DNA from 4 places in the Alkalihalobacterium sp. APHAB7 genome. Region 1 is predicted to be linked to each of the others. Evidence: predicted binding sites of a transcription regulator. Region 1 holds the regulator's gene; each other region holds the start of a gene.
The links. Region 1 encodes Rex, which represses fermentation and respiration genes when NADH is low (regulators of the CRP and FNR family bind a similar motif). Its sites were predicted from a motif close to TTGTGAAATATTTCACAA; they were not measured.
Positions count from the first base shown of each region.

Region 2: a site for Rex is predicted at 3,494-3,511, ahead of ric (iron-sulfur cluster repair di-iron protein). Genes of this name have one in related genera too.
Region 3: a site for Rex is predicted at 4,544-4,561, ahead of ACNSTQ_RS19120 (YwiC-like family protein). Genes of this name have one in related genera too.
Region 4: a site for Rex is predicted at 5,452-5,469, ahead of pflB (formate C-acetyltransferase). Genes of this name have one in related genera too.

Region 1 is NZ_JBLWFS010000034.1:11,702-19,265, forward strand. It holds gene ACNSTQ_RS20875 (hypothetical protein) at 1-1,114, shown strand, start outside; gene ACNSTQ_RS20880 (ABC-F family ATP-binding cassette domain-containing protein) at 1,233-3,140, opposite strand; gene ACNSTQ_RS20885 (redox-sensing transcriptional repressor Rex) at 3,333-3,968, shown strand; gene ACNSTQ_RS20890 (twin-arginine translocase TatA/TatE family subunit) at 4,044-4,226, shown strand; gene tatC (twin-arginine translocase subunit TatC) at 4,244-5,014, shown strand; gene ACNSTQ_RS20900 (pyridoxal phosphate-dependent aminotransferase) at 5,228-6,403, shown strand; gene ACNSTQ_RS20905 (carbon-nitrogen family hydrolase) at 6,422-7,210, shown strand; gene ACNSTQ_RS20910 (DoxX family protein) at 7,542-7,564, shown strand, end outside.
Region 2 is NZ_JBLWFS010000005.1:187,718-195,281, forward strand. It holds gene ACNSTQ_RS07820 (NAD(P)/FAD-dependent oxidoreductase) at 1-792, shown strand, start outside; gene ACNSTQ_RS07825 (glycerate kinase) at 867-2,015, opposite strand; gene ACNSTQ_RS07830 (hemerythrin domain-containing protein) at 2,159-2,707, opposite strand; gene ric (iron-sulfur cluster repair di-iron protein) at 2,709-3,422, opposite strand; gene ACNSTQ_RS07840 (Crp/Fnr family transcriptional regulator) at 3,620-4,303, opposite strand; gene ACNSTQ_RS07845 (c-type cytochrome) at 4,626-5,060, shown strand; gene nosZ (Sec-dependent nitrous-oxide reductase) at 5,077-6,945, shown strand; gene ACNSTQ_RS07855 (hypothetical protein) at 7,003-7,563, shown strand; gene nosD (nitrous oxide reductase family maturation protein NosD) at 7,563-7,564, shown strand, end outside.
Region 3 is NZ_JBLWFS010000026.1:46,921-54,484, forward strand. It holds gene fdhF (formate dehydrogenase subunit alpha) at 1-1,167, shown strand, start outside; gene ACNSTQ_RS19095 (4Fe-4S dicluster domain-containing protein) at 1,190-1,732, shown strand; gene ACNSTQ_RS19100 (ubiquinol-cytochrome c reductase iron-sulfur subunit) at 1,763-2,296, shown strand; gene ACNSTQ_RS19105 (hypothetical protein) at 2,289-2,483, shown strand; gene ACNSTQ_RS19110 (Crp/Fnr family transcriptional regulator) at 2,917-3,627, shown strand; gene ACNSTQ_RS19115 (hypothetical protein) at 3,912-4,454, opposite strand; gene ACNSTQ_RS19120 (YwiC-like family protein) at 4,758-5,474, shown strand; gene zwf (glucose-6-phosphate dehydrogenase) at 5,899-7,380, shown strand; gene ACNSTQ_RS19130 (cyclase family protein) at 7,398-7,564, shown strand, end outside.
Region 4 is NZ_JBLWFS010000026.1:29,278-36,841, forward strand. It holds gene moaD (molybdopterin converting factor subunit 1) at 1-138, shown strand, start outside; gene mobA (molybdenum cofactor guanylyltransferase) at 197-787, opposite strand; gene ACNSTQ_RS19035 (MFS transporter) at 912-2,207, opposite strand; gene nirB (nitrite reductase large subunit NirB) at 2,630-5,050, shown strand; gene nirD (nitrite reductase small subunit NirD) at 5,065-5,391, shown strand; gene pflB (formate C-acetyltransferase) at 5,633-7,564, shown strand, end outside.

The sequences.
Region 1 (7,564 bases):
GTCCGAGATTACAGTCGGATATTACAATCACGATGAGGTTGTGGAAAACGTAAATTGGGTGTTTAAAATATATAGTACTAGAAGTGTTATCCTTTCTAGCTATATCACTCTGTTAGTTTTAATGTTAATAAGTGTAGGAATTTTAATATGGAGAAAGAAAACGAACCCTCGATGGTTAAATGCAGGGAAGATCATTTTATTAGCTGCGGTCAGTTCACCAATTTGGTATTTATTTTTATCGAAGGTTCTCTTGTACGTTCATAGCGGTTACTACTTTTGGTTATTAACTTTACTATCCATCCTAGTAGCTTGGATTCTTTTAAAGTTCACTAAATGCCCTCTTGTTGTACTAGGGGCTATTCAATTTACGGTTATTACAATTGATTTGTGGATGGGTTCACCTTTAATGCAAAGATCCTATTTGGGCTATGATCCCATTATAGGAGCGAGGTATTACGGAATAGGAAATGAATATGCCGGCGTATATATGATTTCTGGATTACTGATGCTAATCCCTTTTTGGAAGGCATCTAAACGAACATTTTTAATCGTAACGACTATCCTGTTCGGGTTCCTGATTTACATGTTAGGTTCGAGTCATCTCGGAACCAATGCTGGGGCTACATTATCAGCTGCGATCGCTTGGGGATTTATTGCGGTTAAGCATAGTTCTTTAATGAAAAAATGGAAGATATGGCTACCTATTTTATTAGTTGCAATACCAGTTTTTTCACTCATTCTTTTGTTTTTATTACAGATAAATGGTAAACCGACTCATATTGGATATGCTTTTGAGCGAATTTTGAGCGGTGATTTTTCGTATATGCTTGATGTTATTAAAAGAAAGCTGCAAATGAATTGGAAGATCTTTAAGTTCTCGAACTGGACCCAATTGTTTGTTACTTCCTATATTTTAATGGGGATTATACTATGGCGACAAAAAAATTGGATTAAGAATGAGCGGGAAAAAGATATTTTGCAAGCGATGCTCGTCACATCTGTAGCCTTACTTTTATTAAATGACTCGGGAGTCGTTGCAGCCGCTACTTCGATGTTTCTAATTGTAGCTACTAGTTATTATTGGTTGTTGGAAGAGAAAGCAACTAGTGTTTAAAGTACTCGATGGTGTTGCATATCTACTAAAAAGGGTCCATCCAAACGTGTCTAAATGAACTAGTTTGATGGACCTTATAGTGCTTGTTATCAGGCAAGAAGACTTAACTGGTGCCTATCTATTCTTGCAGTTCTTCCCATTCGGTTAGTAATTGTTCGATGGTTGCGTTATGAGAGTCAATTTGTTGCTGAAGCTGTGCAGATTTTTCGTGGTCTTCATATACAGATGGCTCGCATAAGGTTTGTTCCCATTCGGCTACTTCTGTTTCCATCTGTTCAACCGTTTCTTCAATTTCTTCTATTCGACGTTGTCTTTGACGTTCTTTTCGTTTAGCTTCTTTATCTATATGAAAGTTTTGTTTATCTTTTTTGGGTTCATCCAGTTGATTTTTTTCCTCATTAGCTAGTTCATGTAACTGACGGGCTTCATCTTTTTTATGCAAATAATAGTCATAATCACCAAGGTAATTCGTAATATTTTGTTGGGAGAGTTCAATAATTCGTGTCGCCATACGGTTTAAGAAGTACCTGTCATGAGAAACAAACAGGATTGTTCCTGGATAATCAATTAAAGCAGATTCTAAAACTTCTTTGCTGTCTAAATCAAGGTGATTGGTTGGCTCATCAAGAATTAAGAAATTTGCTTTTTTTAACATTAACTTTGCTAAGGCGAGTCGTGCTTTTTCACCACCGCTTAAATCAGAGACGATTTTTAATACATCATCACCACTAAAGAGGAAGTTTCCTAGAACCGTGCGTATCTCTTTTTCTTGCATCAGTGGATATTCATCCCACAGTTCATGAATGACTTGCTTGTTTGATGTTAATTTCGCTTGTTCTTGATCATAATAACCAATAGCAACGTTGCTCCCATAGGTAATCGTTCCAGAAAGAGGTTGCAATTCTTTTGTAATCATTTTGAGCAAGGTAGATTTTCCAATTCCGTTCGGGCCAATTAAAGCTACACTCTCACCGCGATTCAGCTGGAACGAAATATCATTAAATAATACAACGTTATCATATCCGCCAGAAAGAGCTTGTACTTTTAATACTTCGTTTCCTGTTTGTTTTTCAATACCAAAAGAAAAGTTAGCGGATTTTTCATTACCTTGTGGTCGGTCTAACCGTTCCATTCTTTCAAGTGATTTCCTGCGACTTTGGGCTCTTTTTGTCGTAGAAGCTCTAGCGATATTCCGGCGTACAAAGTCTTCCAATTTTGCAATTTCTTCTTGTTGTTTTTCAAATTGTTTTAATTCCTGCTCGTAACGCAGGGCGCTTTCTTCCAGGTAGTCTGAATAATTCCCTTTAAATTTAGTGGCCTTTGTTCTCGAGAGCTCATACACGTGATCAACGACTTTATCTAGAAAGTATCGGTCATGTGAGACAATGAGTACAGCGCCTGGGTAATTAGATAAATACTGCTCCAGCCAAGCCAGTGTTGCAATGTCAAGGTGGTTCGTCGGCTCATCGAGTATGAGTAGGTCTGGTTTCGTTAATAACAACTTTCCAAGTGCTAGGCGTGTCTTTTGCCCGCCGCTTAGAGTAGAGATCTTCGTATTGTAATCGAAGTTGGCAAAATTTAATCCAGCGAGCACGGAGCGAATATCGGCTTCATATTGGTAGCCGCCTTCGTCTTTAAAGTTAACTTGGAGTAGGTCGTATTCTTTCAGGATTTTCTCGTAATTCTCGTGATCAGGGTCAGCCATTTGTTCTTCGAGTTTTCTTAACGTGCGTTCTTTTCTTTGAAGCTCAGCAAATACCGATAACATTTCATCCCAAATGGAAAGGCTAGACTCGAGACCTGTGTCCTGAGCGAGGTACCCGAGCTTTACATCTTTTGGTATCATGATTTCGCCTGAATCAAAAGACATTTGTCCAGCGATAATTCTCAATAGCGTCGATTTTCCAGCGCCATTTCGTCCAACAAGGGCAATACGTTGTTTAGACTGTATTTCAAATTTTATATTGGTTAAGATTGGCTCTATACCGAATGATTTGGTTAAATTTACACATTGTAATAAAATCATAAAAATAATCCTTCCTACTTATAGGGTAACAAAGAGATAAAGCTATGAAACAAGTATGATATATTAAGTGTACCTTATCGGAAGTTATTCAACAACTTCATGAACAGTCGTCTAAAACGATTACACGAAAGATAAAAATAGTGTACAATATGACATGTACATCCTGATTGGTGGAAACCTTGGAGGCGATCTATGAAATTTGAACAACCTAAAATTCCGCAAGCTACAGCGAAACGATTGCCCTTGTATTATCGTTACTTAGAAAATCTGAATGCATCGGGAAAACAGCGTGTTTCTTCCTCAGAGTTGAGTGAAGCCGTCAAGGTTGACTCCGCGACGATTCGCCGTGATTTTTCTTATTTTGGTGCATTAGGGAAAAAAGGGTACGGATATAATGTAAATTATTTACTTTCTTTTTTTCGAAAAACATTAGATCAGGATGAGTTGACAAAAGTAATTCTAATTGGAGTCGGAAATCTTGGTACAGCGTTCTTAAATTATAATTTTGCAAAAAATAATAATACAAAGATTGTTATGGCATTTGATGTGGATGAAGATAAGGTTGGACAAGAAATGGGTGGGGTTAAAATTTATAACCTGGCTGAACTAGAAAAACATTTAGACCCAGAAGTTACAGTAGCCATTTTAACAGTGCCTTCTCAATCTGCTCAAAAAATTGCGGACCGACTCGTTTCAGTAGGAATTAATGGTATTTTGAACTTTACGCCAGCACGATTAACAGTACCAGATAATGTTAGGGTTCACCATATCGATTTATCCGTTGAATTACAAGCGCTTATTTATTTTTTAAAGCATTATCCGTTATAATAGAGGATAAGCCTAGAAAGTAATTTTTAGTATGACTATATAGAAAGTAACCACTTAACTTAGGAGGTGTAAGTTATGCCATTAGGACCGGGAAGTTTAATTATTATTGGATTAGTCGCGTTATTAATCTTTGGACCTAAAAAGTTGCCTGCATTAGGGAAAGCCGCTGGTAATACTCTTCGTGAGTTCAAAAATGCAACAAAAGGTTTGGCTGATGACGACGATGATAACAACAAGAAAAATGAGAAACAAAACTAGTTAGGATGGGTATTTAAATGGAACAGAAAGACATGTCTGTGTATGACCATATAGGTGAATTACGTAGACGATTAATCATCGTCTTCGTCTTTTTTGCTATCGCTTTAATTGGTGGTTTATTTATTGCGAAACCGATTATTACCTTTCTTCAGACTGCACCGACTGCTCAAGACATTCCAATGAATGCCTTTAAGCCGACTGATCCGCTTCGAATATATATGACGTTTGCATTTTTTAGTGCATTTTTAATTATTTTTCCAGTCATTTTATATCAGCTATGGGCGTTTATTAGTCCTGGATTGCATGAAACGGAAAGGAAAGTAACTTTAGCCTATATTCCTATAGCATTTTTATTATTTCTTACAGGAATTTCATTTTCCTATTTCATCTTGTTTCCGTTTATTATTCAATTTGTCGGTACGTTAGCAGGGCAATTAGGGATTAACGAGATGTATGGAATTAATGAATATTTTACATTTCTCTTTCAGTTAACAATACCGTTTGGTCTACTGTTCCAAATGCCAGTCGTTATTATGTTCTTAACACGATTAGGGATTGTAACACCCGCTTTTCTAGGAAAGGTTAGAAAGTTCGCGTACTTTGGCCTTCTCGTAATTGCAGGTTTAATTACACCACCTGAATTAATTTCACATTTAATGGTAACTGTTCCGTTACTCATGCTTTACGAAATTAGTATTGTCATATCGAGAGTTGCGTATCGAAAAGCACAACGCCTTGAAGCAGAACGCCTTAAAGAAGAACAGACTGAAAATGAAAACCACGCTTAGGCTGCATTCCACGAATGCAGCCTTTTCTTATCTCGATATGAGGGTGTATGTGTAGGGTGCCAGGCACCTTTAATGCACTGCACTGATAAAGGTGCCAGGTACCTTTACTACACTGCACTGGTAAAGGTGGGGGACAACACGGTCATTGACAAAAACGGTTATGCTTCATACGATGGGTTTAGTTTAATAAAGCAATGAAATGTAGGTGAAGAGATGAAACAGTTTCAAATGAATCAGACGATGACAGAATTACCGAAGCAATATTTTGCGAGTTTAGTCGCTAAAGTAGGGGCCTTAGTCAAAGAAGGTGCGGATATTATTAATCTGGGCCAAGGAAACCCTGACCAACCGACACCTGAACATGTTGTTTCAAGTTTAAAAGAGGCAGCTGATCTTCCCCAGTATCATAAATATCCACCTTTTCGCGGATATCCATTTCTAAAAGAAGCGATTGTTGAATTTTATAAACGAGAATATAATGTAGAACTCGATCCTAACAAAGAAGTGTGTATCCTCTTTGGCGGAAAGGGTGGACTTGTTGAAATTAGTCAATGCTTATTAAACCCAGGAGAGGTAGCCCTTGTTCCAGACCCAGGTTATCCGGATTACTGGTCAGGTGTTGCTCTTGCTGGAGGCAGAATGGAAATGATGCCCCTAAAGAAAGAGAACGGTTTTCTTCCTAACTATAGTGAAATTCAAGAAGAGGCATTAAAGCAAGCGAAGCTGATGTTCTTAAACTATCCGAACAATCCAACCGGTGCAACTGCTTCAAAGGAATTCTACGATGAAACGGTAACCTTCGCAAAACAGAATGATTTTTGTGTCGTTCATGATTTTGCTTATGGTGGTATCGGTTTTGATGGGCAAAAGCCAGTAAGCTTTCTTCAATCCGAAGGAGCAAAAGAAATAGGAATTGAAATTTATACATTATCGAAGACATATAATATGGCAGGGTGGCGTGTCGCTTTTGCGGTTGGGAATGCTTCAGTGATTGAAATGCTTAACCTTTACCAGGATCATATGTATGTCAGCTTGTTTGGAGCGATCCAGCAGGCAGCAGCTACCGCCCTTCTTAGTCCGCAAACATGCGTCGATGAGTTAGTGAAAAAATATGAAGGACGTCGCAACGTCCTAATTGAAGGGTTACAGTCGATCGGTTGGAAGGTAACAGCCCCAAGCGGTTCATTCTTTGCTTGGTTACCGTGTCCAGAAGGAATGAGTTCTGAAGAATTTGCCGACATCCTGTTGTACGAAGCGCATATAGCTGTTGCACCAGGTCGAGGATTTGGAGAAAGTGGGGAAGGCTACGTTCGAGTCGGCCTTTTAGAAGAAGAATATCGGTTATTAGAAGCAGTGGAACGGATTAAAAAACTTGAACTCTTTAAGTAGAATGGGAGGCCTTTACTAATGAAAATTGCGATTTACCAAATGGATATTATTCCAGGTGCCCCTGAAGAAAACCACAAAAAAGTAAAACAGTGGTTCGAACAAGCAGCAAGCCAAGAAGAAAAGCCGGATGTCGTTGTCCTGCCGGAAATGTGGACAACAGCTTATACATTAACTTCTTTAGATCAAGTCGCAGAAAATGATCAGAAACAAACAGCCACCCTATTAAGTGAGCTCGCTAAGCAATACGCAGTAAATGTCGTTGGGGGCTCTATCGCAACAAAAGAGGGAGATAACATTTACAATCGAGCACTCGTATTTAATCGAAGCGGTGAACAAGTTCATCAGTATGATAAGATCCATCTCGTTCCGATGTTAAATGAACATCTATATTTAGCAGGCGGTCAGGAAAGAGTTCAATCATTTGAACTCGATGGCGTTAAAGTAGGTGTCATCATTTGTTATGACCTACGTTTTCCGGAACTGGCTCGCTCGCTAGCTTTAGCAGGAACTGAAGTGCTATTTATCGTTGCTGAATGGCCAGAAGCGCGTCAAAGTCATTGGACGACATTACAACAAGCCAGAGCGATTGAAAATCAAATGTACGTTGTGTCATCCAACCGAGTGGGCACGTATGACGGAGTTGAATTTTGCGGGCGCTCACTCGTTATTAATCCTTGGGGAGATACAGTCGCTCAAGGAACGCAGGACAAAGAAGAAACGATCACAGCGAATTTGCAATTAAAAGATGTAAAAGAGGTTCGTCATAATGTTCCTGTGTTTAAAAGTAGAGTGCCGAACTTATACTAAAACTTTATTTCACTACTTCAGTATAGCCAGTTGATATTGAACTAGAGCCGGTGAAGCAATCACCATCCAGAAATGTCCCTTTCTTTTTCAAGGTAATGGAGGAAAATGAAAAAGAAAGGGGCGACCTAAAAGGCGAGGGTAGGGAAGTACTGGGGCTTTAGAACTCTAGTAGAGGGATTTTTTTTGAACAGTTTGTGAAAAAGTGAGCAAACTTGTAGACACAGGTCAAATAGTGCTTTATTATATAAAATGTGAAACACTTCACAAACAGAGCATTCAAACTTGTCGCGACCAGGTGAAATGTAAACAACAGCCTAGAGGAGGAATAAACATGTTTGGTCAGTTTCTTAGAAA
Region 2 (7,564 bases), on a different contig from region 1:
TTATTAGTCGAGGAAAAGTTTCCAGTCGATTTTCTAGACGCCGACCAAATTGAAGAACGCTATCCCTTTAGAAAAGAAGCCGCTCTTTATTCTTATGACGACGGAGAAATAAATCCATTTGCATTTACTCATAATTTATTTGATTACGCTGCAAAAAAGGGCGTAAAAATATTTGAACATACCGAAGTGAACGGTAAAAAATTCGAACAAACAAAGGCTACGATACGAACGAAAAATTATCATAGCATTCAAGCACGTCATGTCATTGTTGCTTGCGGCTACGAAGGACTGGATATCAAAAAAGAAAAGAAAACTTCTTTTGTCAGTACATATATCGTCACAACAAAACCTGTAGAGGTCGATAATTTCTCGTCCTGGTACAATAAAACCCTTATTTGGGAAACAGCACGACCGTATACCTTTATTCGTACAACAAAGGATAATCGAATTATTATCGGGGGTTTAGATGAAAATACCCCATACGCTGAAGTACGCGATCGTAAATTGATTAGTAAGAGAGATAAGCTTATCATTGAATTTAACAAGCTTTTTCCTGATATAAAAGTAGAGCCAGAATATTATGCCACCGCTTTTTATGGAGGAACGAATGATGGACTTCCTATCATCGGAAAATATGATGAATACCCAAATTGTCACTTCTTGTTTGGCTTTGGTGATAACGGTACAGTCTATAGCATGATTCTTTCTAGGATTATTGTGGATGACATTGTAAAAGGGCATAGTCCTGACCTAGAACTGTATTTACAAACTCGGCCGGTTAAGCCTAGTTAAATGATTCGAAAAAAATGCAGGACGACAAAAAACTGAGTGAACTCACTCAGTTTTTTTATTATTTTATAATAGCGTTAATCTTGCTGTTTTCCGATACTTAATCGATAAACTCTCATAATCTGTTCAACACTTTGTACAACTAACCGTTCTGCTTGAGTCATCGCCTCCTCTACCGAACAAGGTCCTGAAACGATGGGAAAGGCTGCCACAACCCCCAATCGCTCTAACTGAACACTCGTTAGCTCATTACTTCCACAGATTGCGATTACGGGAATGTTATATTGATTAGCCGCTTTACATACTCCTGATATTACCTTGCCAGAAAGGGTCTGTTCGTCTAACTTTCCTTCACCGGTTATGACGAGGCATGCGTCCTCTAGTTGACTCTCAAATTGAACTGCTTCTATCACTGTATCAATGCCCGACATGACCTTTGCTCCTAGAAACGAAATTAAACCCGCCCCCATTCCACCGGCTGCGCCTGCACCTGGAAAAGAGTGAATATCAATATTAAATCGTTCATTGATGACCTTTCCGTATTGATCAAGGCTATCATCCAATATTTCAACCATTTCTGGTGTCGCACCTTTTTGTGGACCAAAGATATGCGAGGCTCCATTCGGACCACATAGAGGGTTCTTAACATCGCTCGCTATGACAAACTCTGCTTCCGTTAGGCGCTGATCTATACTCGATAAGTCTAGTTCATCTAGTTGACGCAGATCACTGACATCACTTTTAATCAATTGGCCATTTTTCATAAAAAGTTTAACACCTAGTGCTTGAAGCATCCCGATACCACCATCGTTTGTAGCGCTTCCCCCTAAGCCGATGATAAATTTCCGATAACCTTGATCTAGTGCATGTAAGATTAATTCACCGGTCCCGAAACTGCTCGCCCTTAAAGGATTTCTTTCATGCTCTGTTAATAAAGGCAGGCCAGATGCTTGAGCCATTTCAATGACCGCTGTTTTTTCATCGCCCAACACTCCGTAAGCAGAAGAAATACTTCTTCCTAATGGGTCGGTTACATTCACACTTATAATGAATCCATTTGTCGCATGAACTAAGTTTTCCATCGTTCCTTCCCCGCCGTCTGCCATCGGAAGTTCAATTAACTCAGCTTCTGGAAAGATCGGGCGGATCCCTGCCCCAATTGCAGAACATAATTTTTTTGCAGAAACGGAACCTTTGAATGAGTCTGGAGCAATTATGATTTTCATTGTCTATACCTCCTTTGGCTCCCTTTAATATTACTTACTTCTTATGTAGCCTATTCAGTATTTTAATTGGCTTTTTAGCCATTTTTGTTAGCAAAACCAAACTTTAATAAAAAGACAGACCCATAGAGTCTGCCTTTATTTTACTATACTATGCTTTTTATTTTTACTTCTAGCTCCTGTTTTTCCTCAGGTGAAAGAAATTGCTCAGCAAGTGGAAAGAGGACATTTTCTTCTTTCATAAAATGCTCTGATAGGATCAAATACGCTTTTGCTGCATGATCAGCTATCGATCTAATGTTAGCAACATCTGTTTCAGCCCCTATTAAAGCAGCTTGTTCTAGGAACTGCCTTAAGTGGCTTTTGGCTTGATCATGCTCATATTCCATCACTGCAATCGGTCCCGTTTCACGTCCGATGTATACTGCAACCATTTCAAAAAGAATTCCTTCCTCCCGCTCTGAATGCGGCTCAAGTTCTGTAACAAATTGAGTGACTTGCTTATAAAGCTTTTGGAAGTTTTCGTGTGTTGCTTCTGTCTCCTTTTCTTCCATGAGTTGAGTAAGTTCGTAAAAATTCTCCATTTGCCTTGTGAGCGGAACATGCTCCTTTTTCAATTGCTCAAGCCCTGGACATAAATGGTCAATCTCTTTAAGCATCATACTACTCATGCAGCCTAATGGTTGTGTTTTCATTTTATTGAACCTCCTTTAACTCATTTAAGACTCTTGGAAACAGAATATTATTTTCAAGATGAATATGTTCGAACAGGTCGCTTTCCAACTGTTCGAGCTTTTGATAAGTTAATTGGTACGTCATGCAAGCCCAATCTGGAGCTGTGTATTCGTTTGTTACTTCTCGAAGTTTTCTAAGGAGGTCTCCTGCTCCTTCGTGGTCACCTTCCATGTCGCCAATTTTAGCTGTTAATTCACGCATTTGTTCTTTAGCTAGTTGTTCTTCAAAAGCCTCAATTAGCGGAAAAACCACATTCTCCTCTTCAATCGTATGCTGTTCAAGGTCTATTTTTAAGCTGTGAAACAATTTATGAACTTGAGCTAGTTCCGGGCAATGATTTCCGTGCACACGGAAAACCTTCGTAGTAAATTGACTCAGCTCAGGAAGGATCAAATTTAAAAATTGATGGTGGGTAGTGATGATATGATGAATTAATTCCTTGTTGGTCATTTCATCCCAAGTCACACTAGGCTTCTCTAAAGATTTAATAAAAGCACTATTTAACTGCTCTAAGATGTCTGGTCCATTTAAGTTTTTCTCTGCAATCACATCACCAATGGGACGGTTACCACCGCAGCAGAAATCAATTTTATATTTTTTTAAAATCGTACTTGTTTCCGGTAAACGTGTAACTATCTCACCTGTTTTCGTTGAAAGATTAAAGACAGTTTCCATATGAATAACCCCCGATTAGGATTTTTTAGTTTGTTCTACGATTTAAGTGTAACGAATCCAACCGGCAGATGAAGTGATATACATCACAAAAACAAAAAAAACTGTCTCAAAAGTCGTTTCCGAGCTTAAGAGACGGTTTTTTGATTGAATATCATTCAGTCTACTTTTAATCGGATCATTATAAACAAAATGAGCCTCTAATCAATTTGAAGTTCTTGCTTTACTAAATCAGTTGAAATAAGTAAGTATCCTTTTGGACCCATTTGTACAATGTTATTCTTCTTAAGCTTCGTTACCGTTCGATTAACTGTTTCTCTTGTAGTACCAATCATGTTCGCCAGTTCTTGGTTGGTAAAATGAATCGTTAATTTTACCAATCCATCATTGTAGTTTTGACCATGCATTTTGGAAAGCCGGAGAAATAACATCAAGATTTGCTCATACGTATTATGGAAAATTTGTTCGTCAAGACGATTTTGTAAGTCGATGATTTTCTCCCCCATGACACGAAATAACTTCATACAAATATCAGGACGCGTAAGTAGTAAACGTTCAAATTCGATAATCGGAATAACGAGTAACGTAGCATCCTCCATCACTTCAGCATGAGCTGGATAATTCCCTGTTCGAAAAAAACCTGCATGAGGAAACATGTCTCCATTTTGTAAGATCGAAACAATTTGTTCTTTCCCACTTACATCTGTTTTATAGATCTTAACTTTCCCCTTATGAATAAAGAAAACTCGGTCTAACGGTTCCCCTTGCATGAACAAAATTTCACGCTCTCTAAACTCTCGAGGAAGAGCAATTTCAATCACTGGATCGAGCTCTTGATCCGATAACTCTTTAAATAATGTGACATTTTTTAATAAAGTTTTCATTTCTTTTTTACTCACTGTCCATTACCCTCTTTGCTTTTTTATTCATTGTATCGAAGAGATGTTTAGTGGGGCGTGAAAAAAATCACTTTTTTATATTGTATAGCTTTTCTTTTAGCCTTCCTTCCTATTTATTATATCCAAGCCAAGATAGTGAATGAAATTCGTGAACGATTTGTGAAGTGTGATATTCATCACAACTCCAAAATTTTACACAATCTATCATAAAATCATTAGAAAGGAATGATCCTAAAATTACCTTGATTGGAAGAATAATAGAATAGGCTCAGTCCTTTCTATAAAAAAGATAGAAAGGAGCCACAAAATGAAAAGCTCAATACTTACTTTTGTCCTTACTTTTGCAATCGCCTTTGGAGGAGGCTATCTAGTTTTTCAACCGGAAAAAGAGGCGGAAATTCAGCATGAACAATCAGAAGAAACGGGCCAAGATCAAATGGATGCTGTTGAGATCGCTGAAGAAATGTCAGCAACTGTTGATTCGCTGGCTGGAGAAACATTAAACAACTTTAGTTGTTTAACTTGTCATGCCGTTTCAGGATTAGGGTTAGATGGTGGAGTTACAGGACCCGACTTGACCAACTCATATCTAAATGTAGAAGGAAAGCACGGGAAACCACTGGATGAATACTTAAAAGAACCTACTTCTGCTGTAATGAGTAGTGTTGTTAGCGGTAATCCAATGTCTGATGAAGAAATTGAAGCCATCGTTGCTATTTTGAAAGAAGCGTCTGAACAATAATTTGGGGGTGATTCGTGTGAAAAAGATTATATTTCCTGGGGTTGCTGGTTTAGTATCTGGAGTTTTAGCTGCAACTGTATTTTTTGCCGACTTTAATACAACAACTCCAACAACATCAGCGAGTGTCAAAAGTAAAGCTGAACAAGTATATGTACCTCATGGAGAATTAGATGATTATTACTTATTCAATTCCGGCGGACACTCCGGACAGCTATTCATTTATGGTGTTCCATCTATGCGCCATATTCGGACAGTCCCTGTCTTTACACCAGATCCTGCGACAGGATATGGTTTTGATGACTATACACGTGAAATGCTAGGCGACTATACGTGGGGCGATCTCCATCACCCTGCCTTTTCCGAGACAGATGGTGATTATGACGGAAAGTTTCTTTTTGCTACCGACGTAGCAAATAACCGTGTAGCTGCCCTTGACTTAGCTGATTTCCATACGGTCGATATGTTAAAAGTACCAAATAGCGGTGGACCACATTGTGCAGCATTCGTTACAGAAAACACTGAATACTTATTCTTACCAACACGCTTTGCTGTTCCGATGGGGAATGAATTTGCTTCACTTGATGAATACAGTGAGACGTATCGTGGCGTCATGTCTGCTGTGACTTTCGATGAAGAAGAACAAAAGTTAGATATTGCTTATCAAGTCTCCCTCCCCCCTTGGTCTTATGATAAGGCAAGAGCAGGTAAAGGACTTTCTGGTAAATGGGCCGTTATTACAACGTATAACACCGAAGAAGCAACAACAAATTTAGAAATTAACGCTTCTCAAGCGGACCGTGATTACATCGTCTTATTTAACTGGGAAGAGTTAGAACAAAAGATTGAGAATGGTGAATACGAGGAATTTGACGGACAAAAAATGATTTATCCAGAAAAACATAAAGGTGGCATTTATCTAGTCCCTGTTGCCAAATCTCCTCATGGTGTCGACGTTAGTCCAGATGGAAAGTACTTTGTCGCTTCTGGTAAACTAGCACCTGCAATGACCGTATTTTCATTTGAAAAAGCCTTTGAAGCTATTGCCAATGAAGATTTCTCTAGTGAAAGAAATGGTATTCCTGTCTTAAATTATGAGTCTGTTATGGAACGTGAAGTTGACCCTCCAGGAGCACTTGGACCACTTCACACTCAATTTGATGATAAAGGATATGCTTATACTACCATGTTTATTTCTTCTGAAGTCGTAAAATGGGACTATGAAACAGGAGAAGTCGTAGATCGACACGATGTCTATTATTCACCAGGTCACTTAGTAACGGCTCACGGTGATACAGCTAAACCACGTGGTGATTACTTAGTTTCCTTAAACAAAATTGCAAAAGACAACTATTTATCGGTTGGACCTTCGCATCCAGAATCAATGGATTTATTCAATATTAATGGGGAGAAGATGGTTCACTTATCATCTACACCTGTTAACCCTGAACCACACTATGGGCAAATGATTCATCGCGATGTGATCAACACCTTCCATGTATACCAGCAAGATGAAAACAATCCATATGCTGTATATGACCAAAAGAATACTCGTATTGAGCGAGATGGAGATCACGTTTCTGTTTACGGTATTTCAATGCGTTCGAAATTTATCTTTGATGCAGCTGCAGACCGTCCTGATGTCATCGAGGTAAACGAAGGTGATACAGTCACCCTTCATATTACAAACACGGACTTTGATCAAGATATCGTTCACGGACTTGGTATTATGGACTATAACTTGAACTTTGAACAAATGCCTGGCCAAACGAAATCACTCACATTTGTCGCCGATAAACCAGGCGTATTCCCGATTTATTGCACAAACTTCTGTTCAGCACTACACCAAGAAATGACTGGATACCTACTAGTCAAACCAAAGGAATAACAGGCGAAAGGGTATTGTAGCAATACCCTTTCCACTTCTTTTAGTGAGGTGAACTTTATGAATAATAAACTATCTTTTCCCTCCGTTGTTAGTTTACTAATAGCTGCCGGATGTATCGTTATCTCAATCTTTTTACCTTGGTGGGGAATGAAATTTTACGCTCCCCAATATCAAGAAGGGTTAAATATCCTGGTCTACCCTTACAAATTAGTTGGTGAAATTCAGATTATCAATAGCCTCAATCATTATATTGGCATGGCAAACTTTAGTGATTCTACCTTTCCAGAGTTGCAGTTTTTACCTTATATCATAGGTGGATTAGCGGTGTTTACGGTAATTGTCGCATTATTACAGAACAAAAAGTGGCTTTATGGCCTTATTAGTCTCTTCCTAGCTTTTGGTACTTACGGACTCTATCATCTGCAACAAACATTAACGAAGTTCGGAACCGAGCTAGACCCCAAAGCACCGATCACGATTGACCCGTTTGTTCCTCCAGTGATTGGAGAAAACACGTTAGCTAATTTTGTAACGCATAGTTCCTTTAGTTTTGGGTCTTATTTAATTGGCTTTGCCTTTTTACTCATCTTGTATCCTCTTTGGAAGGAGAGAAAGTAAT
Region 3 (7,564 bases), on a different contig from region 1:
GTAGACAATGTTAGACTTTATACGTCAATGGCGCTTCTAAGAGGACAAATTGGTAAATTCGCATCAGGTGTAGCAACATTTACTGGTCAAGCGAACGGTCAAGGTGGACGTGAACACGGCCAAAAAGCTGATGCACTTCCAGGTTACCGTAAAATTTCTGATCCAGAAGCAGTTAAATATGTTTCGAGCGTATGGGGAATTGACCCCGCTGATATGCCGAGAGAAGGGGTATCTGCGTACGAAATGTTTGATGAAATTGAGGAAGGTCGCATTCGCGGAATGCATGTCATGTGTAGTAATCCAGCGGTATCAGCACCTAACCTTCAACATATATGGAATGGATTTAATAAATTAGACTTTTTAGTTGTAAGTGACTTCTTTATGTCAGAAACTGCTGAATTTGCAGATGTTATTCTTCCAGTAACATCTTGGGCAGAAGACGAAGGGACAACGACTAATCTTGAAGGTCGAGTCATTCGTATTCGTAAAGTAAAAGACCCGATTGGAGAATCGAAAACGGATTGGCAAATTATGAAGGCGATTGCAGAGCGAATGGGTAAAGGACATTTATTCAACTACAACAATGCACGTGAGATCTTTGATGAGTTCCGCTTAGCTTCAAAAGGTGGAAAAGCTGATTATTACGGGATTACGTACGAGCGAATTGACCAAGAAGACGGTGTATTTTGGCCATGTCCTTCAGAAGACCACCCGGGAACACCAACGATGTTTAAAGAGAAATTCGGAACTCCTGATGGAAAAGCAATTCTTCCAATTGTTAACTACCGAGACTCAGGAGAAGTCCCTGATGAGGAATATCCGTTGTATTTAACAACTGGACGTGTGGTTTTCCACTTCTTATCCGGAAGTCAAACTAGACGAACTGAATTTTTAATGCAGCAATGTCCGGTACCTTATGCGGAGATGCATCCAGCACTTGCAAGTCAATATGGCCTCGTAAATGGGGGCACAGTGAAATTAATGACAAGACGTTCAGAAATGGAATTAGAAGTTCGATTGACGAAAGCAATTCGTGAAGATACAGTGTTTGTTCCTTACCATTGGGGCAAAGAACTTGCGGTTAATGTATTAACAAATCCAGCTTTAGATCCAGTTTCGAGAATGCCTGAATTTAAAGTATGTTCGGTAAAAATGAAAAAGGCCTAAATGGGATAAGGAGTGTTCTGCAATGAAAAAAGTTATGTATTTAGAATTTGAAAGGTGTATCGGCTGCCGCTCATGTCAAGCGGCATGCCGTGAATGTGGCGGTCACGATGCAAAAGAAAGAAACTACGTTGAATATGTCGACTTTATGGAAAGTAGACAAACGTTTCCTATGTTATGTATGCAATGTAAGGACCCAGCATGTGCACGAGTATGTCCGGCGAATGCAATTCAAATAACAGAAGAAGGTGTCGTCCTTTCGGCAATGGAAGAAAAGTGTATCGGTTGTCGTAACTGTACGTTTGGATGTCCATTTGGTATACCAAAATTCGACTTTGAAGAAAATAAGATGTACAAATGTGATATGTGTTATGACAGAACCCAATACGGGATTTCCCCGATGTGTGCATCAGTTTGTCCGAGTGATGCGATCCGTTTTATTGACTTCGACGAAATGCAAGCTTTACGCAGACGTCGTACACAGATGAACTTAATTGAAGGAAAAAAACCTTCAGAACAAGATAAATGGCAATACGTGCCTGAGTTTTTCGGGGTGTATTCGGATTAATGATTTTCTAAGACCAGAGGAGGGATAAAGATGACAGATAAGAAGAAACTCGGTCGAAATCAAAAAGACAGTCAAGATGATATGGTTAATCTTGTCGATAATATTGATCGTGATGACGATTTAAAATTTAACCGTCGTGCTTTCTTAAAGACGGCAGTAGGAGCCTCAGTAGCGTTAGGACTTGCAACAGTACCATTTTCAGTACGAGCGATGCTGGGTTTTGCTGAAGACGATTTTGAACGAACGGAAATAGCCAAAATGGTGAATGTACCAAAAGGAAGTTCAATTACATTTAACTACCCAACAGATAAAGATCCAGCCATTCTTATTCATACGAAGGCTGGTGAGTGGTTAGCGTATAACAGTGCTTGTCCACACTTAATGTGTCCGGTTTTTTATGAACCAGAAAAAGAAGAATTAGTTTGTCCGTGTCATAAAGGATATTTTGACTTACACAGTGGGCAACCGATGGCTGGCCCGCCGCAACGGGAGTTACCGCTAATTGAAATCGAATTAGATAATGGGGTCGTGTATGCGGTGGGAAGGAAAATTCGCCATGGGTAAAAAAATCTGCTGGGCCATTATATTAATAACGATTGCTGTGAATGTCGTGATGCTACAATGGACGATTGAAGCGTATTTAGGTGTCGAGTATGAGAAAATTTACACTTATACAATTGTTGGAGTCGTTTCATCGGTTATTGCATTTTTAACGTACTTAAAGTGGCGGAAATTAGAATACACCAATTAGTGAGAAAGCCAACATATGCCAACTAAAATGGTCTTTTTAGGACATTTTAAGCAGATTTGTTGGCTTTTTTCTTTTCTAAATAAGTTAAGTTTCTTTATTGTGTCAATTTTACCAAAGATTTATGGAGATGATCGAAGTGTAGATTATTATACAAAAGGTCGGAGTAGGGAAAAATACACCTAAGTAATTCAGGGTATTCACCGATTGATAATACATAACAGCTAACGTATCATCAGAAGTAAGAAATTTTGCATAAGTACTGTATCAATAGTGATTACAAAGGAAAACCTAATCGATACGAAAAGTTGGTTAACGATCGAGAAGTGGGTTTAATAAAAGTGAGACATTTCATATAATAAAACACTTATTAATAATCTTTTGTAGAGTTTACACATAAATGCAACTAGAAAAGTAAAATTGGAGTGAAGTAAAAGTGGAGAAGCGAACGGTTGAAATGAAAAGGTTTTTTAGTGAATTGTCACCTGAAAACCAACGAATTCTTTTAGATGTAGGTACGGAAATAACAGCCGATGAAGGTACTGTCTTATTTGTTGAAGGTGATTATCCAGAATTCGTATACTTAGTTCGTTCAGGGCAAGTTAGCTTAAGTAAGATGACGATTGATGGAAAAGAGTTTTCTGTTCATTTAAAACAAAAAGATGAACTAGTTGGTGAAGTTGGTTTATTCAACGAAATGGCGATCAGTGTAACGGCTAAAGTTGTTGGAAAGGCTAAATTAGTGCGCTTTGAACGTGAGCAATTAGAAAACTTATTTTGCCAAAATGGTGAAATTGCTATGGCTTTCATGAAGTGGTTCACAAGACACACCCAATCGACACAAGCTAAATTCCGAGATCTTTTACTTTGTGGTAAAACAGGAGCTATTTACTCAACATTAATTCGCTTCTCTAACTCTTATGGGATTGATCATGAAGAGGGAGTAAAAATAAACGTAAATCTAACGAATCAAGATTTGGCTAATTTTATTGGTACATCAAGAGAAAGTGTAAATCGTATGCTAAATGACTTGAAAAAAGAAGAGGTAATCGAGTTAGACGATGGTTATATCGTCATAAAAAACATCAAATTCTTAAAGGATTATTTGCACTGTGGCGATTGTCCCGTAGAAATATGTACAATTTAAAAGGGAGGTTGACTTTTGCTTTGCACTCCTCGTTATGAGGTTTGCTTGTGCAAATAAAGTCAGCCTCTTTTTATAAGAGAGTGAAGCGAAAACGGTCCAAAAGCAACAAAGTATACGAAAACAGCCTTTTATAATTAATTATACTAAAACATTATGAAATTGAGCGTGTGAAAGTTTCACACGCTTTTTAGGCACACTTATTAAAGGTTTAAAAGGTTAATTGCAGTCAAGAAGGTAAGCGGGACTTATAATCATATAGAAAGATCAAAAGTTTTTTTATGTGCTTAGAAAAATTCTCCGGTTGCAGCAATAGACATTTTACTTTGAGAGAATACTTTTTCACCGAAACGTGTTAATAACGTGATGCTTTTAATTTCGAATGTTTGCCCATCTGCTAGTTCATAATCTACTAGGATCCCGTCTGCTAACTTTTCATTTTCTGAAAAAATCTCAACTTTTTGTCCTTCCATAGAGCGATGCTTTGCTTTTAAAATAAATTCTCGCCATTCTTTAAATCGATGGGATATAAAAGCTTGGCTGCCATCTGGCAAATATCCGATAAAGGCTTGTGTATCATCAAGTGTTGACTCAGCGCTATGAAGAAGTAGTTGTTCAATAAGTTCATGAATTTTTTCTAATTCGGCTAAATTCAACTCAGGAGGGAAGGAAAGAAACCAACATTTTTCTTTAAGATGATGGACAATTTTCAATTCATGTATGTGGTTAATTTTGCTTTGGAAATGCTCAGTGGAATCTCGTAATATTGATCCATTGATCGTGATGGACAAAGGTTCTAAATGTTCATATGAAATCGTAACGGATAACATGAAAACATCCTTTCTATCTAAGTGTAGCCCTAATGTAACAAAATAAGATATGGGTGGCAGTGCAAAAAATCACACAAGCATTTTACTATTTGTGATGTTTTTCACATCAAATAATATAAGAATAAGCTAAACTTATTGTAGAAAGGCTGTATAAGTCTTTCCTCCCCCATAACTGGCGCTAATCATTCACAAAATTATGTTTGATAAGCGCCAGCTATCATTTACTGTTCATTCTAAGTATGAGCAATATAATCTGGTTTTAGCTAGCTTATTTATTGTAGCGATAGAAAGGCGAGATGATAAATGAAATTATTCATTCCACGAGAACATGGTGCATGGGCGATGTTAATTATCCCATATTTATTAGGTGCATTATTTAGCGAAACGAAATGGCTTCATTTGTTTTTCTTCATTGGCATTTTGAGCTTTTATTTTGCTACTGGACCGCTTCTTTCTTATATTCGAAGGCCGAAATTGGGAAAAGAGGTTCTTCCAGCTCTATTACTCTATATTCTTATAGGTAGTTTCTTTGTAGTTCCCGTGCTTGTCATATATCCATTTTTAATTTTATTATTTCTAGTAATCAGCCCGTTTTTTGGGTTAAATTTATGGTTTGCAAAGCAAAAGAAAGAGCGGTTGTTTGTCAATGATGTCGTTGCCATTGTTGGTTTTTCGTTACTTGTACTAGTTGCTTTTTACATCGGTAATGGTGCTATTCCATTACAAGCATATTTCATCATGTTGTTAAATGTTTGCTTCTTTATTGGTAGCGTTTTTCATGTGAAAACTTTCATTCGTGAACGAGGTAACAAACGTTTTCAAAAGCTTTCTAACTTCTATCACGGTGGACTCATTATCGTACCGATGTTATTGGGCCTTCCATTCGTGGCATTAGCTTTAGCTGTAAGTTCTCTAAAAACATGGATTATGCCGAAGAAACCAGTGAAGCCAATAACATTAGGAATAATTGAAATAGGCAATAGTGTTGCCTTTGTCTTTCTGTTAGTTTTCTTTTTATAGAATATATCCAACAAAAACCATCCACTAAAGGTACCAGGTACCTTTAGTGGACTAAAGTGTCTTAGGATAGAACTCTCACTGTTGGTTTGACCTTAGGCATTATTACCTTCAATATCCCCTCATTTATAATAAGCTTAACTTCCATTAGATGTAATTTCCAAGGTTTAAGTTGATTAAAATTATGAAAAATGCGGACAAATTGATTGATTTTAACAATCTGCTCGTCTAGAATTGAAATGTTGTGTCCTATTTCTATTTAGTCATTCAATAGGACATGATAATTTCACCATAGTAGGGGAAATTAAAAGGAATAGGGTGTACATATGAATTTTTAAAGGTTTTTTATGTTAATAAAGTAATTGATAAGAAGGAATATTTAATTTCCTCCTAAATTAATAGTGAGAGATAAGAGAGGCCATTACTGATGAACACAAAACCGAAATCTACATTAGTTATTTTTGGAGCAACTGGTGATTTAGCAAAAAGAAAGTTATATCCTTCTATTTTCAACTTATTTAAAGGAAATAAATTATCTGAAGAGTTTGCTGTTGTTGGATTAGGCAGAAGATCGTGGACAGATAATACGCTCCGCGAAACCGTAAGACAATCATTGGGAAAGAATGCAAATGAAGAGTTAGTCGAAAAGTTTTGTGAGCATTTTTATTACTTACCATTTGATGTGCAAGAAAAAAATTCATATCACGAACTAAATAGTCTACTGAATGAATTAGATACTAAGCATCATATACCAGGTAACCGAATTTTTTATATGGCAATGGCACCTGAATTTTTTGGTACAATAGCGTCTAACCTAAAATCTGAGGGATTGACAGATACGGATGGATGGACAAGGCTTATTATTGAAAAGCCATTCGGTCATGATTTACCATCTGCACAACAATTAAACCGTGAAATACGTGAAGCATTTGCTGAAGACGAAATTTATCGTATTGATCATTACTTAGGGAAAGAGATGGTCCAAAACATTGAGGTAATTCGTTTTGGTAATGCTATTTTTGAACACTTGTGGAGTAATCGATACATAGAAAATATTCAAATTACATCAAGTGAAACATTAGGGGTAGAAGACCGTGGCGGGTATTATGAAAAGTCAGGTGCCCTTCGTGATATGGTACAAAACCATATGTTACAAATGGTATCCTTACTTGCAATGGATCCGCCATTACGGTTAACTCCTGAAGAAATTCGTAGTGAGAAAATAAAAGTACTTCGTGCACTTCGTCCTATCCCACGAGAGAAAATCAGTGACTATTTCGTTCGTGCACAATATGGACCAGGTGAAATTGATGGAAATGAAGTAGCAGGCTACCGAAGTGAAAGTAATGTAGACCCTGAATCATATACAGAAACATATGTTGCTGGAAAGTTAGTCATTGATAGTCATAGATGGGCTGGAGTACCTTTCTATATTCGTACTGGTAAAAGAATGCGTGTTAAATCAACAGAAGTTGTTATTCAATTTAAAGATTTGCCAATGAATCTTTATTTAAATAAAGAAGAAAAAGTTCATCCTAATTTGTTGATCATTCATATTCAGCCGGACGAAGGGATTTCATTAGTGTTAAATGGTAAAAAGATGGGGACATCTGGTGGAAGTGTACCGGTTCAACTCGATTATTGTAATGATTGTGTGGATACCGGAAATACACCCGAAGCTTATGAACGTCTCATTTATGATTGTATGCTAGGTGATGCAACGAACTTTGCCCACTGGGATGAAGTAGATTTATCTTGGACGTATATTGATATGATTTCAAAGGCGTGGGAAAGTCGAGAAATTGATATTCATACTTATGAAGCAGGGTCCATGGGGCCTAATGCTGCAGATGAATTGTTAGCTAGAGACGGAAACCATTGGTGGTCAACTAACGATATAAATAAATAGAAAGAGGTATTTACACAATGAAAGTGATTGATATTAGCGTGCCGATCTATGAGGGTATGCCCGTATATAAAAATAAGCCCGAGAAACAACCGAAATTACGTACGGAAACGAACGATTATGTAACCGAATCTCGTCTTGATTTAGATGTTCATTCCGGAACTCACGTTGATTCTCCGTTACATAT
Region 4 (7,564 bases), on a different contig from region 1:
GTATTATTGGAAAAGTATCCTAATTTACGTTCATTAGATAGTACGATTGTGGCGGTCAATGAAGAATATGTGAAAAATGATACACCACTCAAAGAAAATGATGTTGTTGCTTTAATTCCTCCTGTAAGTGGTGGGTAATAAGAGTGACAAATAAATAAACATCCATCACTTGATGGATGTTTGTTTATTCATATAGCTAACTAAAACTTAAATCATCTTTTTCATTAATATTACGAAATGCCTCATGATGGTTCCACTCGTTTTCCTCTATAAACATGGTATCAACGGCCTGAAGTAACATTCCTATTTTCAAACAATTTTCTTTTAGGTTTTTTTCTATTGCCGGTAAGCATCGTCTGTTGTACATAGCAATTATTGGTTGTTTTTTTCCTGCAACATGAGGTACAAATGCATCTTTATCAGGGTGGCGCTCAGTATATGATCGTAGCTGATTGACTATTGCCGCATGAATATAGGGAGTATCGCAAGGGAGTACCAAATACCATTCTGAATGAATGTGTTTCATAGCACTATAGATGCCCGCTAGTGGTCCATCGCCACGAAACTGCTCTTCATCTAAAATGACATCATATGTAGTTTGGCGGTGAATTTGTCGAATAAGATCAGGCTGGCTCACAATGACTATGTCTTCTGCGTTTTCTTGTAAAGCATCTAGACTGTATTGAAAAAACGGCTTTCCATCAAGTTCATACAAAGCTTTAGGTTCACCGAAGCGTCGTGAGGCACCTCCAGCTAATAAAATTCCGACAACATGATGGGGTTTCATAGGCATTCCTCCTAACTACCTTTACACTTCATTATTTCATAGGAACGGTAATTTTACTATAGCCATAAAAAAACAGGCCCTTCACTTAGTAGTGAAAAGGCCATGTTCTTGTTAGGCGCTTAGATTAACATTTAACTTCTGCATTTTTTCTTGAGTAGAAGTACCAGTTGATAACTAAGCTGATTACGTAGTAACCGATAAAGATAAATAGAGCTAAGTTAGCATATCCAGTTGTATCAATTGACCAACCGAAAATTTTTGGAATAAAGAATGCACCGTATGCTGCAAATGCGGCAATTAACCCTAGTACAGGTGCTGCAAATTTTTCTTCAAAAATGAATGGTACCATTCGGAAAGTAGATCCATTCGCAATTCCAGTTCCAGCAAATAACACTAAGAATGAAATTAAGAAACCAGTAAAGTTATTAATATTTAAGAAGTAGATGACACTTGATGTTGCAAGGATCATCGCGACAATCGTCCAGAATGTTACCTTTGCACCACTATTCACTTTATCAGAAAGCCAACCACCGAATGGACGGATTGAAGCACCAACTAATGCACCTAAGAAAGCAAACTTCATCACATCGATTTCCGGGAACTCAGAACGGATTAATAATGGAAATGCCGCTGCGAACCCGATAAATGAACCGAAGCACATTACATAAAGCCAAGTCATAACCCACATATGTTTCATTTTTAGAACAGAAAGCTGACTCTTAATACTCGGTTTTGCTACAGGAAGTTCATCCATAAAGAAAAATGTAACAATGACAGAAGCGATAATTGGAATTACCCAAATAAATGCTGCATTTTGAATATAAACAACGCTACCATCCGCTAAAGTTTGCCCGCCACCAGTTAGAGCACCAATAAATCCTAAACCAATTACGATTGGAGTTAAGAATTGAACAACACTAACTCCTAAGTTTCCAATACCAACGTTAATTCCATTGGCTGTACCTTTTGCTTTTTTAGGATAAAACGGATTTAGAGTCGCCGTTGAAGACGCTAAGTTACCTCCACCAAGTCCACATAAAGCAGCAAGGATAACCATTGTTTGAAAACTTGTTTCAGGGTTTTGAACGGCAAACCCAATGCCGATCGCTGGTATTAATAGAACAACAGTTGTAAGTAATGTCGTTTTTTTACCACCAATTAAGCCTGGCATAAAAGTGTAGAATAAACGTAGTGTTGCTCCAGTTAATCCAGGTAAAGCAGCTAATGTAAATAATTGACTACTTGTAAAATTAAAGCCTACATCATTTAATCGTACGGCTGTAACTGACCATAATTGCCATACACAGAAGGCTAAGATTAAAGAAAATACGGATATTAATAAGTTCTTTCTTGCAATTTTCTTGCCATCACTTTCCCAAAAGCTTTCATTTTCTGGCTCCCATTTCGTAATTTTCGCCATGATCTATTCCCCCAAATACTATTGTTTAATTTTCTTCACATCGATGTTTCTTACAAAATTGATGATACAATCAAACGAAAAAGTTGAGTGTGATTTTTTTCACAGGAAATAAATAAAAATAGAACATACTATCGAAAAATATCAATGAATAGAAGAAAATTAATCAGGACGATTATATAGAAAGAACTAGTATAACTTCGTAAATAAGTTAAAGAACGAACAGTTTAACTATAGAAAAAATAGTTATTACAAATTATTGAACGAAACTTTTTCACAAAATAGTAATATTTTAATTCATAGGGTGTGATTTTCATCACAGTTTTTGCAAGTTCTTAATTGTTATACTGAGATCATAAAAATTGAAAACAACTAGAGATGTATGCTCCTATTTGTGAAATAGTGAGCAAGTGGAGGTCTTAAAAATGGAGAAAAAGAAACTAGTCATGATAGGAAATGGAATGGCAGGGGTTAGAGTCATTGAAGATCTATTAAAAATAAACCGTGATCTATTTGAAATAACGATTTTTGGTGAAGAACCACATCCCAATTACAACCGGATCCAACTTTCAAATATACTTCAAGGGGAAATGAGATTTGAAGATACGATAATCAATAATTGGGATTGGTATAAAGATAACGGAATTCAGTTGTTTACGGATGAAATGATAACAAAAGTAGATCCGCAGCACCAGCTAGTTTATTCAAATAAAGGACAAGTTCTATCATATGATGAACTAATTATTGCGACTGGTTCAAAGCCATTTATTTTACCTGTTCCTGGGGCCGAACTTTCAGGAGTCATTGGATTTAGAGATATTGAAGATTGCGTAACTATGATGGAAGTTGCTAAGCAACATAAAAAAGCAGTTGTAATTGGAGGGGGACTTCTTGGACTTGAGGCTGCTAAAGGATTACTTCATTTAGGAATGGAAGTGGATGTCGTTCATTTAGTCGAACATTTGATGGAAAAACAGCTAGATCCTGTTGCTTCTAGTATGTTAAAACAAGCATTAGAAGAGCAAGGGATGAACTTCCTCATGCCAAAATCAACGACTGAAATTGTGGGAACCGATCGAGTCGAGGGTGTTCGATTTTCAGATGGAAGTGAAGTGCAAGCAGACTTAGTCGTAATGTCGGCCGGGATTGTTCCAAACATTGATTTTATTAAAGGCAGTGACATCTATATCAATCGTGGCATTGTAGTTAATGATTATTTAGAAACGAATATTCCTCATGTGTATGCTGTAGGGGAATGTGCAGAACACCGAGAAGTGGTTTATGGTTTAGTGGCTCCTTTATATGAACAAGGTAAAGTATTAGCCAATCGTTTGTGCGGTGTCAAGGAAGAAGGTTACGAAGGTTCATTGTTAGGAACCCAGCTTAAAGTAACTGAAATTGATTTGTTCTCAGCTGGAGAAATTTATGATGATGCATCAACCAAATCAATAAAAGTCCATAACGAATATGAAGGTGTCTATAAGAAGGTTTTAGTTAGAGATAATCGAATTGTCGGTGTCGTTTTATATGGTGATACAAAAGATAGTTCAAGATTATTTAGAATGTTAACGAACAAAGAAGATATTTCAGATCAAGCCACAATTTCTTTCTTACTAGCGCCAGGAGCGGATGCGACGACTGACGTTGGAGCGATGCCAGATAATGAAGTTATTTGTGGTTGTAACGGAACGACTAAAGGAACGATTGTCGATGCCATTCAACAACAAGGACTTGCAACAATAGAGCAAGTAGGTGGTTGTACGAATGCAGGAAGATCTTGCGGGCGTTGCAAACCATTAATTGGTGAAATTCTCGAACATGCATTAGGTTCTGACTATGAATTGACTGCTCAAAAAGAAACATTATGTGGGTGTACAACTTTTAGTCGAGATGAAGTTATAGATGAAATAAAAGATAAAGGATTAACTTCACCAAAAGAAGTCATGATGGTTCTGAACTGGAACGAAGAACAAGGCTGCTCAAAATGCCGTCCAGCGTTAAATTACTATCTCGGTATGATTAATCCAGAATATAAAGATGATAGAAATTCGCGTCTTGTAAATGAAAAATTACACGCTAACATTCAAAAAGATGGAACGTATTCAGTTGTTCCTAGAATGTACGGTGGAGTGACGACAGCTGAAGATTTAAGAAAGCTTGCTGATGTTGCTGATAAGTATAATGTGCCACTCGTCAAATTAACAGGTGGACAACGAATTGGTTTATTTGGATTGAAAAAAGAACAACTCCCTCAAGTATGGGAAGAGCTAGGGATGCCATCTGGATATGCTTACGGAAAGACGCTTCGTACAGTAAAAACGTGCGTAGGTTCACAGTTCTGTCGTTTTGGTACTCAAGATTCGATGAGTCTCGGCATTGAATTAGAAAAACGCTTTGAACGTCTTGATACACCACATAAATTCAAAATGGGTGTATCCGCTTGTCCGAGAAACTGTGCAGAATCCGGAATTAAAGATGTCGGAGTTGTTGGAGTTGATGGTGGTTGGGAACTATATGTCGGTGGTAACGGGGGCACAGACTTACGTGCTGGAGACTTCTTCTGTAAAGTCAAAACGGAACAAGAAGTATTTGAAATGACAGGGGCTTTTATACAGTATTACCGTGAAACGGCCAATTATTTAGAAAGAACCTCTCACTGGGTGGACCGCCTTGGATTAGACCATATTAAGGAAGTAGTAGCCGATGTAGAAAAAAGAGCGGAATTAAACGCAACGCTGCAAAAAACAGTGAGTCGTTATGAAGAGCCGTGGCAAAAAATAAATGAGGATGAAAGTATCCGTGAAGCCTATTTTAAAACAACAACTATACCAGTGCCAGTTCAGTAGAGAGGAAGATTAGAATGATGAAAACAAGACAAGCTATTAAACTTTATTCATTTCATGAACTGCCAGAAATGATTGGTCAAGTGTTTTCTGTCGATGGGGAGGAGATTGCTCTCTTTCGCCTATCAGATGGTTCGGTTCGAGCGATCGAAAATAAAAGTCCACACCCTAAAGGAGGCATTCTTTCCGAAGGTCTTGTCAGCGGTCACTTTGTTTTTTGCCCGATGCATGACTGGAAAATTTCATTAATCGATGGAAAAGTACAAGCTCCTGATGAAGGTAAAGTTAAAACTTACACCATCGAGGTTGAAGAAGGAAATGTAAAGCTTATTTGGGAGAAATAATAGATGAAGGGGGTGTTGATTTACGACTATTTCGTGAACAGAATTATAGGTGACACGATTTTGTGATTTTTTTCACAGCCTCAAATACTACTGAATTGTTATACTAGACCTGTAGAGTAAATTAGAAAAAATTAGAAAAGACGCTATTGAAAAAGCTAGGTTGTTTATATTGAAATAGTAATCTGTAAGTCATTTTGATAGCGTCTTAATCCCATTGTTAATTTTCAAGGAGTGAAAAAAGATGAGTCATCCAAACAGTTTCAGAAAAGGTAATTGGGACCAAGAAATAGATGTAAGGGACTTCATTCAAAAAAATTATACAGTATACGATGGTGATGACGCTTTTCTTGTAGGCGCAACAGAAAGCACTAAAAAATTATGGGAAAAAGTGATGGAGCTTACCAAAAAAGAACGTGAAAACGGTGGCGTATATGATTTAGACACTGAAATCGTTTCTACAATCACATCACATGGACCAGCATATTTAGATAAAGAGAAGGAAACAATTGTCGGTTTCCAAACGGATCAACCGTTCAAACGTTCATTACAGCCATACGGTGGTATTCGCATGGCAGCAACAGCTTGTGAAGCATACGGTTACAAGATGGATCAAGAAGTGGATCGCTTTTTTACAGAGCATCGAAAAACACATAACCAAGGTGTATTTGATGCATATACAGATGAAATGAAACTGGCGAGAAAAATCGGGATCATTACAGGTTTACCTGATGCTTATGGCCGTGGAAGAATTATTGGTGATTACAGACGTGTTGCTTTATACGGTGTTAATTTCTTAATTAATGAGAAGAAACAATCGCTTCAAGAAATGGGTAAAAGAATGTCTGAAGAAGTGATCCGTTTAAGAGAAGAGATTTCTGAACAAATTAAATCGCTTCAAGAATTGAAAACACTTGCTGCTTCTTACGGTTTTGACATTTCTGAGCCGGCGACTACGGCAATAGAAGCCTTCCAATGGTTGTACTTTGGCTACTTAGCTGCAATAAAAGAGCAAAACGGAGCAGCGATGAGCTTAGGACGAGTCTCAACGTTCCTCGATATTTATATTGAAAATGATCTAAAAGAAGGCCGTTTAACAGAAGAGGAAGCACAAGAATTAGTCGATCATTTTGTTATGAAACTACGTCTCGTCAAATTTGCCAGAACACCTGATTATAACGATCTCTTTAGTGGCGATCCGACATGGGTAACTGAATCAATCGGCGGGGTTGGAATAGACGGCAGACCTTTAGTCACAAAAACGTCGTTCCGATTCATTCACACGCTAACAAACCTAGGTCCAGCACCAGAACCGAATTTAACTGTGCTTTGGTCAACGAACTTGCCAGAGAACTTCAAACGCTATTGTGCAAAAATGTCGATCCAAACAAGTTCACTTCAATACGAAAATGATGATTTAATGCGTGTAGAATTTGGTGACGATTATGGAATTGCTTGTTGTGTATCTGCTATGCGAATTGGGAAGCAAATGCAATTCTTTGGTGCAAGAGCAAACTTAGCAAAAACGCTTTTATATGCGATTAACGGTGGGGTTGATGAAAAAGCGAAAATTCAAGTGACACCGATGTTTGAAAGAATTACGAGTGAATACTTAGACTATGAAGAAGTAATGTCTAAGTTTGATCATGTCATGGAATGGTTAGCTGAGCTTTATATTAATACTTTAAATATCATTCATTATATGCATGACAAATATAATTACGAGCGCATTGAAATGGCTCTTCACGACAATGAAATTTTACGGACGATGGCGACAGGAATTGCAGGTCTATCTGTAGTAGCTGACTCATTAAGTGCCATTAAGCACGCAAAAGTAAAAACGGTCCGTGATGAGAACGGAATTGTCGTTGATTATATCGTTGAAGGGGAATACCCTCAATTCGGAAACAATGATGATCGTGTCGATGAAATTGCTCAAGATATCGTCAGACGTTTTATGAAAAAGTTGAAAAAGCATGATACGTATCGTCAATCTACAACGACAATGTCCATCTTAACCATTACTTCGAATGTGGTTTATGGTAAGAAAACAGGAAATACTCCAGACGGAAGAAAAGATGGCGAGCCGTTTGCACCGGGCGCAAATCCTCTTCACGGAAGAGATAAAAAAGGAGCACTCGCTTCATTAAATTCGGTGGCTAAATTACCGTACCAA